DNA from 2 places in the Caulobacter sp. AVps16 genome. Region 1 is predicted to be linked to the other one. Evidence: predicted binding sites of a transcription regulator. Region 1 holds the regulator's gene; the other holds the start of a gene.
The links. The regulator LexA, encoded in region 1, represses DNA repair genes until DNA is damaged. The targets are predictions, from matches to a motif close to ATGTTCNCNANNTGTTCT.
Positions count from the first base shown of each region.

Region 2: a site for LexA is predicted at 2,524-2,541, ahead of ACW17U_RS18655 (YifB family Mg chelatase-like AAA ATPase). Genes of this name have one in related genera too.

Region 1 covers NZ_CM178739.1:1,569,609-1,573,924, reverse strand. Annotated here, with positions in the region: gene trpC (indole-3-glycerol phosphate synthase TrpC) at 1-477, shown strand, start outside; gene ACW17U_RS07665 (lysophospholipid acyltransferase family protein) at 582-1,151, shown strand; gene lepB (signal peptidase I) at 1,215-2,042, shown strand; gene lexA (transcriptional repressor LexA) at 2,350-3,060, shown strand; gene mfd (transcription-repair coupling factor) at 3,261-4,316, opposite strand, start outside.
Region 2 covers NZ_CM178739.1:3,889,081-3,893,396, forward strand. Annotated here, with positions in the region: gene ACW17U_RS18645 (glutathione S-transferase family protein) at 1-412, shown strand, start outside; gene ACW17U_RS18650 (hypothetical protein) at 472-735, opposite strand; gene ACW17U_RS18655 (YifB family Mg chelatase-like AAA ATPase) at 912-2,462, opposite strand; gene gshB (glutathione synthase) at 2,600-3,547, opposite strand; gene ACW17U_RS18665 (PDZ domain-containing protein) at 4,050-4,316, shown strand, end outside.

The DNA.
Region 1 (4,316 bases):
GCCTATCTGATCGACGCCCGTGCCGCCGCCAGCCTGCCCTGTATCCGCAAGGACTTCCTGGTCGACCCCTGGCAGGTGACCGAGAGCCGCGCCCTGGGCGCAGACGCCATACTGGTGATCCTGGCGATGATCGACGACGCCCTGGCCGCCGATCTGATGAGCGAGGCCGCCCGCCTGGGCATGGATGCCCTGGTCGAGGTGCACGACGAGGCCGAGATGGAGCGGGCCGGCCGGCTGGGTGCAACCCTGGTCGGGATCAATAATCGCGACCTGAAAAGCTTCGTGGTCGATCTGGCCGTCACCGAGCGACTGGCCGCCCGGGCCCCGCGCGAGGCCCTGCTGGTCACGGAAAGCGGCATCTTCACCCCGGAAGACGTCGTGCGCATGGAAGCCGCCGGTGCCACGGCCATGCTGGTCGGCGAAAGCCTGATGCGGCAGGCCAATGTGGCCGAAGCGACGCGCACCCTGCTCGGCTGAGCACCGAACATCTGGCGTTCCTGCGCCCAACCGTCCAACCTGACGACTCAAGACGTTCCGCGACACCCACCCGACAGGAACGCGCCGAGGGAGAAGAGACGCCGATGAGCCCAATAGCTCGACTGGTGAAATGGGCCTTGGCCACCTACTTCCGCCTTCAGGGCTGGAGCGTAGAGGGCCAGGCCCCGGCGTCACGCAAGTTCGTGGTCATCGCCGCCCCCCATACGAGCAACTGGGACTTCGTCTATTTCATCGGCGCAGCCGACGCCCTGCACCTCAATCTCAGCTTCATGGGCAAGGCGTCCCTGTTCCGCTGGCCCTTCGCGGGGATCATGCGCGACCTCGGCGGCGTGCCGATCGACCGCTCGCAGTCGCGCGATACCGTTTCAGTCATGGCGGAGGAGTTTTCGCGGCGCGACGAATTCATGCTGACCATCGCGCCGGAGGGCACGCGCGGCAAGGCTCGCCAGTGGAAGACGGGCTTTTACAACATCGCCCTGAAGGCCGGCGTGCCGATGGTCTGTGGCATGATGGACTATCGCCGCAAGGTCGTGAGCCTGGGAGAAGCCATCATGGCCTCGGGCGACTACGAAAAGGACATGGTCAAGCTGGCGGCCATCTACCAGTCCTGTAGTCCCAAGTACCCGGAACGGGCGACCACCTTTCAGGGCTGAGGGCGCCACGATTTCGACAAGCTCGGCCTTTCCCCTATCCCACTTGAGTTCCGGGAGCGTGCGATGAACGACAAGGCCGATTCGAGCCCCAAGCCACCACTCTTGGCCGAGGTCATCGACTGGACCCGCTTCTTCGCCGTGGCCCTGGCGATCCTGATGATCCCCAGGACCGTCCTGGCCCAGCCTTTCTTGATCCCGTCAGGATCGATGCAACCGACCCTGGAAATCGGTGACCGCATCCTGGTCTCGAAATACGCCTATGGCTGGAGCCGCCACGCCCTGCCCTTCAGCCCGCCCATCGGACAGGGACGCCTGTTTGAACGTCAGCCGGAGCGCGGCGACATCGTCGTGTTCAAGCGGCCTGGCGACGGCCGCACCGACATCATCAAGCGGCTGGTCGGCCTGCCCGGCGATCATATCCAGGTCCGCAACGGGGTGCTGATGATCAATGGTTCGCCTGTCGAGCACTTTGCCCAGGCCCTCCGCGTCCAGGACGATCACGGTCAGCCGACGGTCGTCGAGGAAGTGGCCGAGCGCCTGCCCAATGGGCGGGCCTATCTGACCTACACCCAGGGACCGCAGACACCGGCCGCCAATACCGGCGTCTATCAGGTCCCGGCCGGCTGCTACTTCATGATGGGCGATAATCGCGACAACTCGGTCGACAGCCGGTTCGATCCCGGACCGGCCCCGCGCGGATATGCACGCTGCGCCTGGGACAGCGCCCTGGACGGTCATCTGCCCCCCGAAAGGGGCATGGGCTTTGTACCGGCCGAGAACCTGGTGGGGCGGGCCGAGCGCGTGCTGTTTTCCTGGGCTCCGGCCAAGGGGCCGCGCTGGAGCCGGACCTTCAAGAACCTGTCGGCGGCTGCCAGGTCACCCTCAGCCTGAGTCGAATCAGGGTTCGGCCGGTGAGATCCGCGTCGGAATCAAAGCATCCTTGCGGTGTTCGGAGCGCTTTGGCTCACCGTTTCTGGCGGCGCGCCGGGAGAAGCCTGCCAGCCCGTGGTTCCAGGCTGCGAATGATGTTTCAGGCCCTAGCCCATGACGACAAAGGGAAATTCCATTCCGCCCCGGGCCATGATGCGCCTTACGGGCCATTCGACGCGACCCAGGTCGTCAACTTGACATTAAGGAAGAACGCCTAGAGAACATTCGCAAGGTTTGCGGTTTGTTCCGCGTCTTCATCGAGGTCGAGATGCTCACGCGCAAGCAGCACGAGCTGCTGATGTTCATCCATGAACGCATCAAGGAGAGCGGGGTTTCACCGTCCTTCGACGAGATGAAAGAGGCCCTGGACCTCGCCTCGAAGTCCGGCATCCACCGCCTGATCACCGCGCTGGAAGAGCGCGGCTTCATCCGCCGCCTGGCTCACAGGGCCCGGGCGCTGGAAGTGGTCAAGCTTCCGCAGCAGGCCACGACGGCTGCCCCGCCCAAGGGGCGCGGCACCTTCAAGCCCCAGGTGCTGGAGGGTGGCGGCTCCGTTCCCGCAGCTCCCGCCGGGGCCACGACGGCTGCCGCCAATGACAGCCGCGAATTGCCGATCCTGGGCAAGATCGCCGCTGGCACGCCCATCGACGCCATCCAGCACGAACGCGATCGACTGCCAGTGCCAGAATCCATGCTCGGCGGCGGGGAGCACTATGTTCTGGAGGTGCAGGGCGACTCGATGATCGAGGCCGGCATTCTCGACGGCGACTATGTCATCATCAAGAAGGGCGACACGGCCACCTCGGGGGAGATCGTCGTGGCCCTGGTCGGCGAGGAAGCCACGCTGAAGCGCCTGCGCAAGAAGGGCGGCTCAATCGCCCTGGAGGCGGCCAATCCCAAGTACGAGACCCGCATCTTCGGACCTGATCAGGTCGAGGTTCAGGGCAAACTGGTGGGGCTCATTCGCCGGTACCACTAGGTCTTCAGGCTTGGCGAGATTTGAGGCCGTCCCGGCGATGTCGGGGCGGCCTTTTTTGGTTTCCGGACCACTGGCCCCCTCCGCGCCTTCGGCGCTCCTCCCCCGCAGGGGGAAGATGGTGAGGTCCGCGCTACCGATCTTCCCCCTCCGGGGGAAGATGATCGCGAAGCGATCCGTAGGGGGCAAGTCGCCGCCCTGCCCTACTCCCGCGCGATCCGCGCCAGGTGCCCCAGGATCTTCTCCGCCGCATCCAGCCGCTGGGCCGGGCTGTCCCATTCGCCCTTGATCACCACCTTCTGGTCGGGCCTTACCTTCCAGATCAGGCTGTTCTTGGCGACGTACTGCATCAACCCCAGCGGGTTGGCGTAGGTATCGTTGCGGAAGCTGGCCACAGCCCCCTTGGGCCCGACATCGATCTTGGCGACATTGGCTTCGCGGCACAGGCCCTTGATGGCGACAACCTTGAGCAGGCTGTCAGTCTCGGGCGGCAACGGGCCGAAGCGGTCGATCAGCTCGGCCGCCAGGGCCTCGCGGTCGGCCGACTTCTCGGCTTCCGACAGACGGCGATAGAGCGACAGGCGCACATTGAGGTCCGGCACATACTCGTCCGGGATCATCACGGCCGCGCCGGTATTGATCTGGGGTGACCAGCCGCGATCCTCCAGCAGGGCTTCGGCACCCTGGCGCTGGCGCAGTTCGGCGACGGCATCTTCCAGCATCTGCTGATAGAGCTCGACCCCGATCTCCTTGATGTGGCCGCTCTGCTCGTCCCCGAGCAGGTTGCCCCCGCCGCGCTGGTCCAGATCGTGGCTGGCCAGCTGGAAGCCGGCCCCCAGGCTGTCGAGGGATTGCAGGACCTGCAGGCGCTTCTCGGCCGACAGGGTGATGGTCTTTTCGTTCGGCGTGGTCAGATAGGCATAGGCCCGCGCCTTGGACCGGCCGACCCGGCCGCGGATCTGATAGAGCTGGGCCAGGCCGAACATGTCGGCACGGTGCACGATCAGGGTGTTGGCCGAGGGGATGTCCAGCCCGCTTTCCACGATGGTCGTGGCGAGAAGCACGTCGTACTGGCCCTCATAGAAGGCCGTCATCACGTCTTCCAGCTGGGTGGCCGCCATCTGTCCGTGACCGACGATGTACTTCACCTCCGGCACCTGGGTGCGGAGGAACTTCTCGATCTCCTCCAGGTCCTTGATGCGCGGCACGACGTAATAGGCCTGGCCGCCGCGATACTTCTCGCGCAGCAGGGCCTCGCG
Region 2 (4,316 bases), 1.6 Mb from region 1:
TGCCTTTCCCGAGGCCGGCCTGGCCCCTCCGGCCCATAGTCCGCTGCGCGGTCCCTATTATCGCTGGCTGTTCTTCGGGGCCGGTCCGATCGAGCAGGCCGTGGCCAGTCAGGCGCTTAACCTTGAACCGACGCCTGAGCAGCGCACGTCACTGGGGTTTGGCTGCATGATGGATGTCCTGAACGCCGTCGAAGCGGCGGTCAGGGACCGGGTCTATCTGGTGGGCGACCGCTTTACGGCCGCAGACCTCTATCTCGCCTCTCACCTGTCCTGGGGGATGAGCTTCGGGACGATCGAGACGCGCGCGGCGTTCGAGGCCTATGTGGCACCGCACCTTCAGCGCCCCGCCAATCTGCGGGCCGATGAGATCGACAATGCGCTCATCCCGGCCGGTGCCCAGCCGCCGGCGTGAATCCGGACCTCGCGGCGCGGTCTGACCGGTTCAGCCCTGCGGCTGACGCCGGCCGATCGCTATTTCGCGTAGACGACCCGGCAGTCGCCCTCGATCGTGGTGTAGCGGCCATGGGCCGCGTCCACGAACGAGATCCGGCCGCCTTCGTCATACTCGACCTTGCCGGTCGAACGTCCGGCATAGGTCTGGGTGCCATAGGTCCAGCAGACGATGTCTGCGGGCTTGTCGCTCCAGGTCGCTTCCCGACTGGCGCGCTTGCTGTCGGTACAGGCCGTGGTGGCGAGGGACAGCAGCAGGAGTGAGGCGGTAAGAGCGAGGCGCATGGGGCGGGTCTTTCAAGGCGCGCCCCGGGGTTCGGGGGCAGGGCGATCAGTCAGGGATCCGGCACGATCCGGATGGAAGGTTCGCGATGTTCGGCCGGGTGCGTCAAGCGCCAAGGCTCAAGCGACAAGGGCCAGGCCCGCGCCGGGGCCCCGTCGCGTCGCGCGGACCGGACCGCTCAGACCGCCCCCTGTCCCAGGCCCGGCGTCGCCTCCTCGCCCGGCGCGGCTGAGCGTCGATGCGCCAGGGCCTCGGCCACATGCAGGCGGCGCACCCCGTCAGCGCCCTCGAGATCGGCGATGGTGCGCGACAGGCGCAGGACCCGGGTCCAGCCCCGGGCGCTGATCCGGCCGGCCTCGGCGGCGCGGGCCAGCAGGGACCGGCCGGCCTCGTCCAGGCCGGCGATCTTTTCGAGAAAGGCCCCCTCGGCCCGGCCATTGAGCGTCTCGAAACTGCCGGCCGCCTCGGCCCGGTCGATCTGCAATTGGCGGGCGCGGGCCACCCGCGCCGCGACCTCGGCCGAGCCCTCGATCGGCGGCGGCAGGGCCAGGTCGGCGGCGGTGACGGCGGGCATGTCGACCGACAGGTCGATGCGGTCCATCAGCGGTCCCGAGACCCGGCCCTGATAGTCGCGCTGGCAGCGGGGAGCCTTGCCGCAATAGCCGCGCCCCGCGCCGCCATGGCCGCAGCGGCAGGGGTTCATGGCGGCGACCAGCTGCACCTTGGCCGGATAGCGCACATGGGCATTGGCTCTGGCCACCATGACCTCGCCGGTCTCCAGCGGGCCGCGCAGGCTGTCCAGCGCCTGGACCCCGAACTCGGGCAGCTCGTCGAGGAAGAGCACGCCATTATGGGCCAGGGAGACCTCGCCGGGCTTGGCCCTGTGCCCGCCGCCGGTCAGGGCCGCCATGCTGGCCGAGTGGTGCGGCGCGCGAAACGGCCGCGCCCGGGTCAGGGCCCCGCGGGCGATCAGTCCGGCTACGGAATGGACCATCGAGGTCTGCAGGAGCTCGGCCGAGGACAGCGGCGGAAGCAGTCCCGGCAGGCGTTGGGCCAGCATCGACTTGCCCGAACCTGGCGGGCCGACAAACAGCAGGTTGTGACCCCCGGCGGCGGCGATCTCCAGGGCGCGCTTGGCGTGTTCCTGACCCTTGACGTCGCGCAGGTCCCTGGCCCGCTCGCCCTCGATCACCGGACCGGGGGCAGGCGCGCCCAGGACCTGGCTGCCTCGGAAATGGTTGATCAGGGCCACCAGCGAGCGCGGAGCCAGGATACGGGTGCCGCCGGCCCAGGCCGCTTCCGGCCCGCTGGCCTCGGGACAGATCAGGCCCAGGCCCAGGGCCCCGGCCGCCATGGCTGCCGGCAGGGCTCCGGCGGCCGGCACGATCCGTCCGTCCAGGGACAGCTCGCCCATGGCCGCCCAGCCGTCGAGGGCATCCAGAGGCACCACCCCGATCGCCGCCATCACCGCCAGGGCGATGGGCAGGTCAAAGTGGGTGCCCTCCTTGGGCATGTCGGCCGGGGCCAGGTTGGCGACGATGCGCTTGCCCGGCAGGGACAGGCCCAGACCGGCAAAGGCCCCGCGCACCCGCTCGCGGCTCTCGGCCACGGCCTTGTCGGCCAGGCCGACAATGACGAAGACCTGCTGGCCCGTGGTCAGCTGGACCTCGACATCGACGCGCCGGGCCTCGACGCCCTCGAAAGCCACGGTGACGACCTTCGCGGCCATGCCCGCCTCAGGGTTGGGTTGGACTTATCCACAAGCCAACCACGCGACACAGGGCGTAGCAAGAACGAAAAACGAACATTTTGGGAAATCAGGGTTTTAGCGGTTCCGCCAAGGCCCCGATCCGCGACGGATCAGGCCTAGCCCGCCCGGATGGCCTCGATACGATCCCACAGCACCGCCGAGGCATCCGCGCCGCCGAACCGCTTCAGCTGCTGGGCCCCGGTCGGCGAGGTGACATTGATCTCGGTCAGGTACTCGCCGATCACATCGATGCCGACGAACAGCAGGCCGCGCCGCTTCAGCTCCGGGGCGATGATGGCGCAGAGCTCCAGATCTCGGGCGGTCAGTTCGACCGCCTCGGCCCGGCCACCGACCCGCAGGTTGGAGCGCACCTGGCCGGCGGCCGGCACGCGGTTGATCGCGCCCACCGGCTCGCCGTCGACCAGCAGCACGCGCTTGTCGCCTTTGCTGACGGCCGGCACGAATTTCTGGGCGATCACCTGCTCGCGGCCGATCATGGCGTGCAGTTCCAGCAGGGCGTCGAGATTGGGGTCATCGGCCAGCAGCCGCGCCACACCCGATCCGCCGCCTCCATAGAGGGGCTTCAGCACGATGTCGCCGTGCCGGGCCCGGAAGTCGTAGATCGCCTCATGGTCGCTGGTGATCAGGGTCGGCGGCTGGACGCCGGGGAAATCGGTGACGAACAGCTTCTCGGGCGCATTGCGCACCTCGGCCGGGTTGTTGACCACCAGGGTGTGAGGGTGGACCTTCTCGAGGAAGTGGGTGGCGGTGATATAGGCCATGTCGAACGGCGGATCCTGGCGCATCAGCACCACATCGACATCGTCCTTCATGTCCAGCAGCACGACCTCGCCCAGGGTCGCGTGCGCGCCCTTGGTGGCGGTCAGGACCAGGGACTGGGCGCGGGCAAAGACCCGGCCGTCCTCCATCGACAGCTTGTCGGGGGTATAGACCCACAGCCGGTGACCCCGGGTCTGGGCTTCCATCATCATCTGGAAGGTGGTGTCGGTGTCGATATTGATCCCCTGCACGGGGTCCATCTGGACGGCGACTCTCAACGACATGGACGACTCCGGATCAGGCTGGCGCGGCGACGCGGGGCGTCCCGCACGGCGACTGCCTAGTTAAGGCGGCAAGGGGGGGAATGCGAGGGGGGAGTTGGCGGGGCCTGATGCACACTCTCAACACCATCGCCGTCATTCCCGCCCTTGTGGCGGGAGTGACGGGGAGATATTGGGCGCCCCGCTCGCCTTCGCGCCGAAGGGAGTCCTCCTTAAATCTCACGGCGAGAGGATCACCGGTCTGACCTGGTTGCTCAAGTACGGCGCTCCGCGCCGCCGCGCAGCGGCTGGCCGCAGGCCAGTCCTTGACCAACCAGGTCAGACCGGCACGCTACAGCCATCCAGGAGATGTAAGGATGAGCGAGACGCTGGGGCGTCCGCTTTCGGGCGGGAAGGCAAGGCGTGCTTCCGACCCGTTGCGGGCCTTGGGGCTTCCGCAGTTCTTGACATCCAACTCACACTTTCTGACTTTTGCTAGGGGCGATGGCCCCTTGGGGCAGTCTGAATGTTCAAGAAGCTTGTATTGGCCCTGGTCCTGCTTGCGGCAGATTGCGGCGTGGCTCAGGCACAAGGTCTGCTGGGCGGATTGCTCGGCCCCGGCAAAGCTTCTCCGGCCAGCTCACCGGCAAGCGCACCCGCCGTTTCGGCAGAGTCTCCGTCGGCGATCTATGCGCGGCTCTGCGCGCCGAGCGATCCTACGCTCAGCGCTACTACTTGCCAGGCAATGAAACGCGATATCGACAGTGCGGCTAAGCCCGGCAGTGAGGCGGCC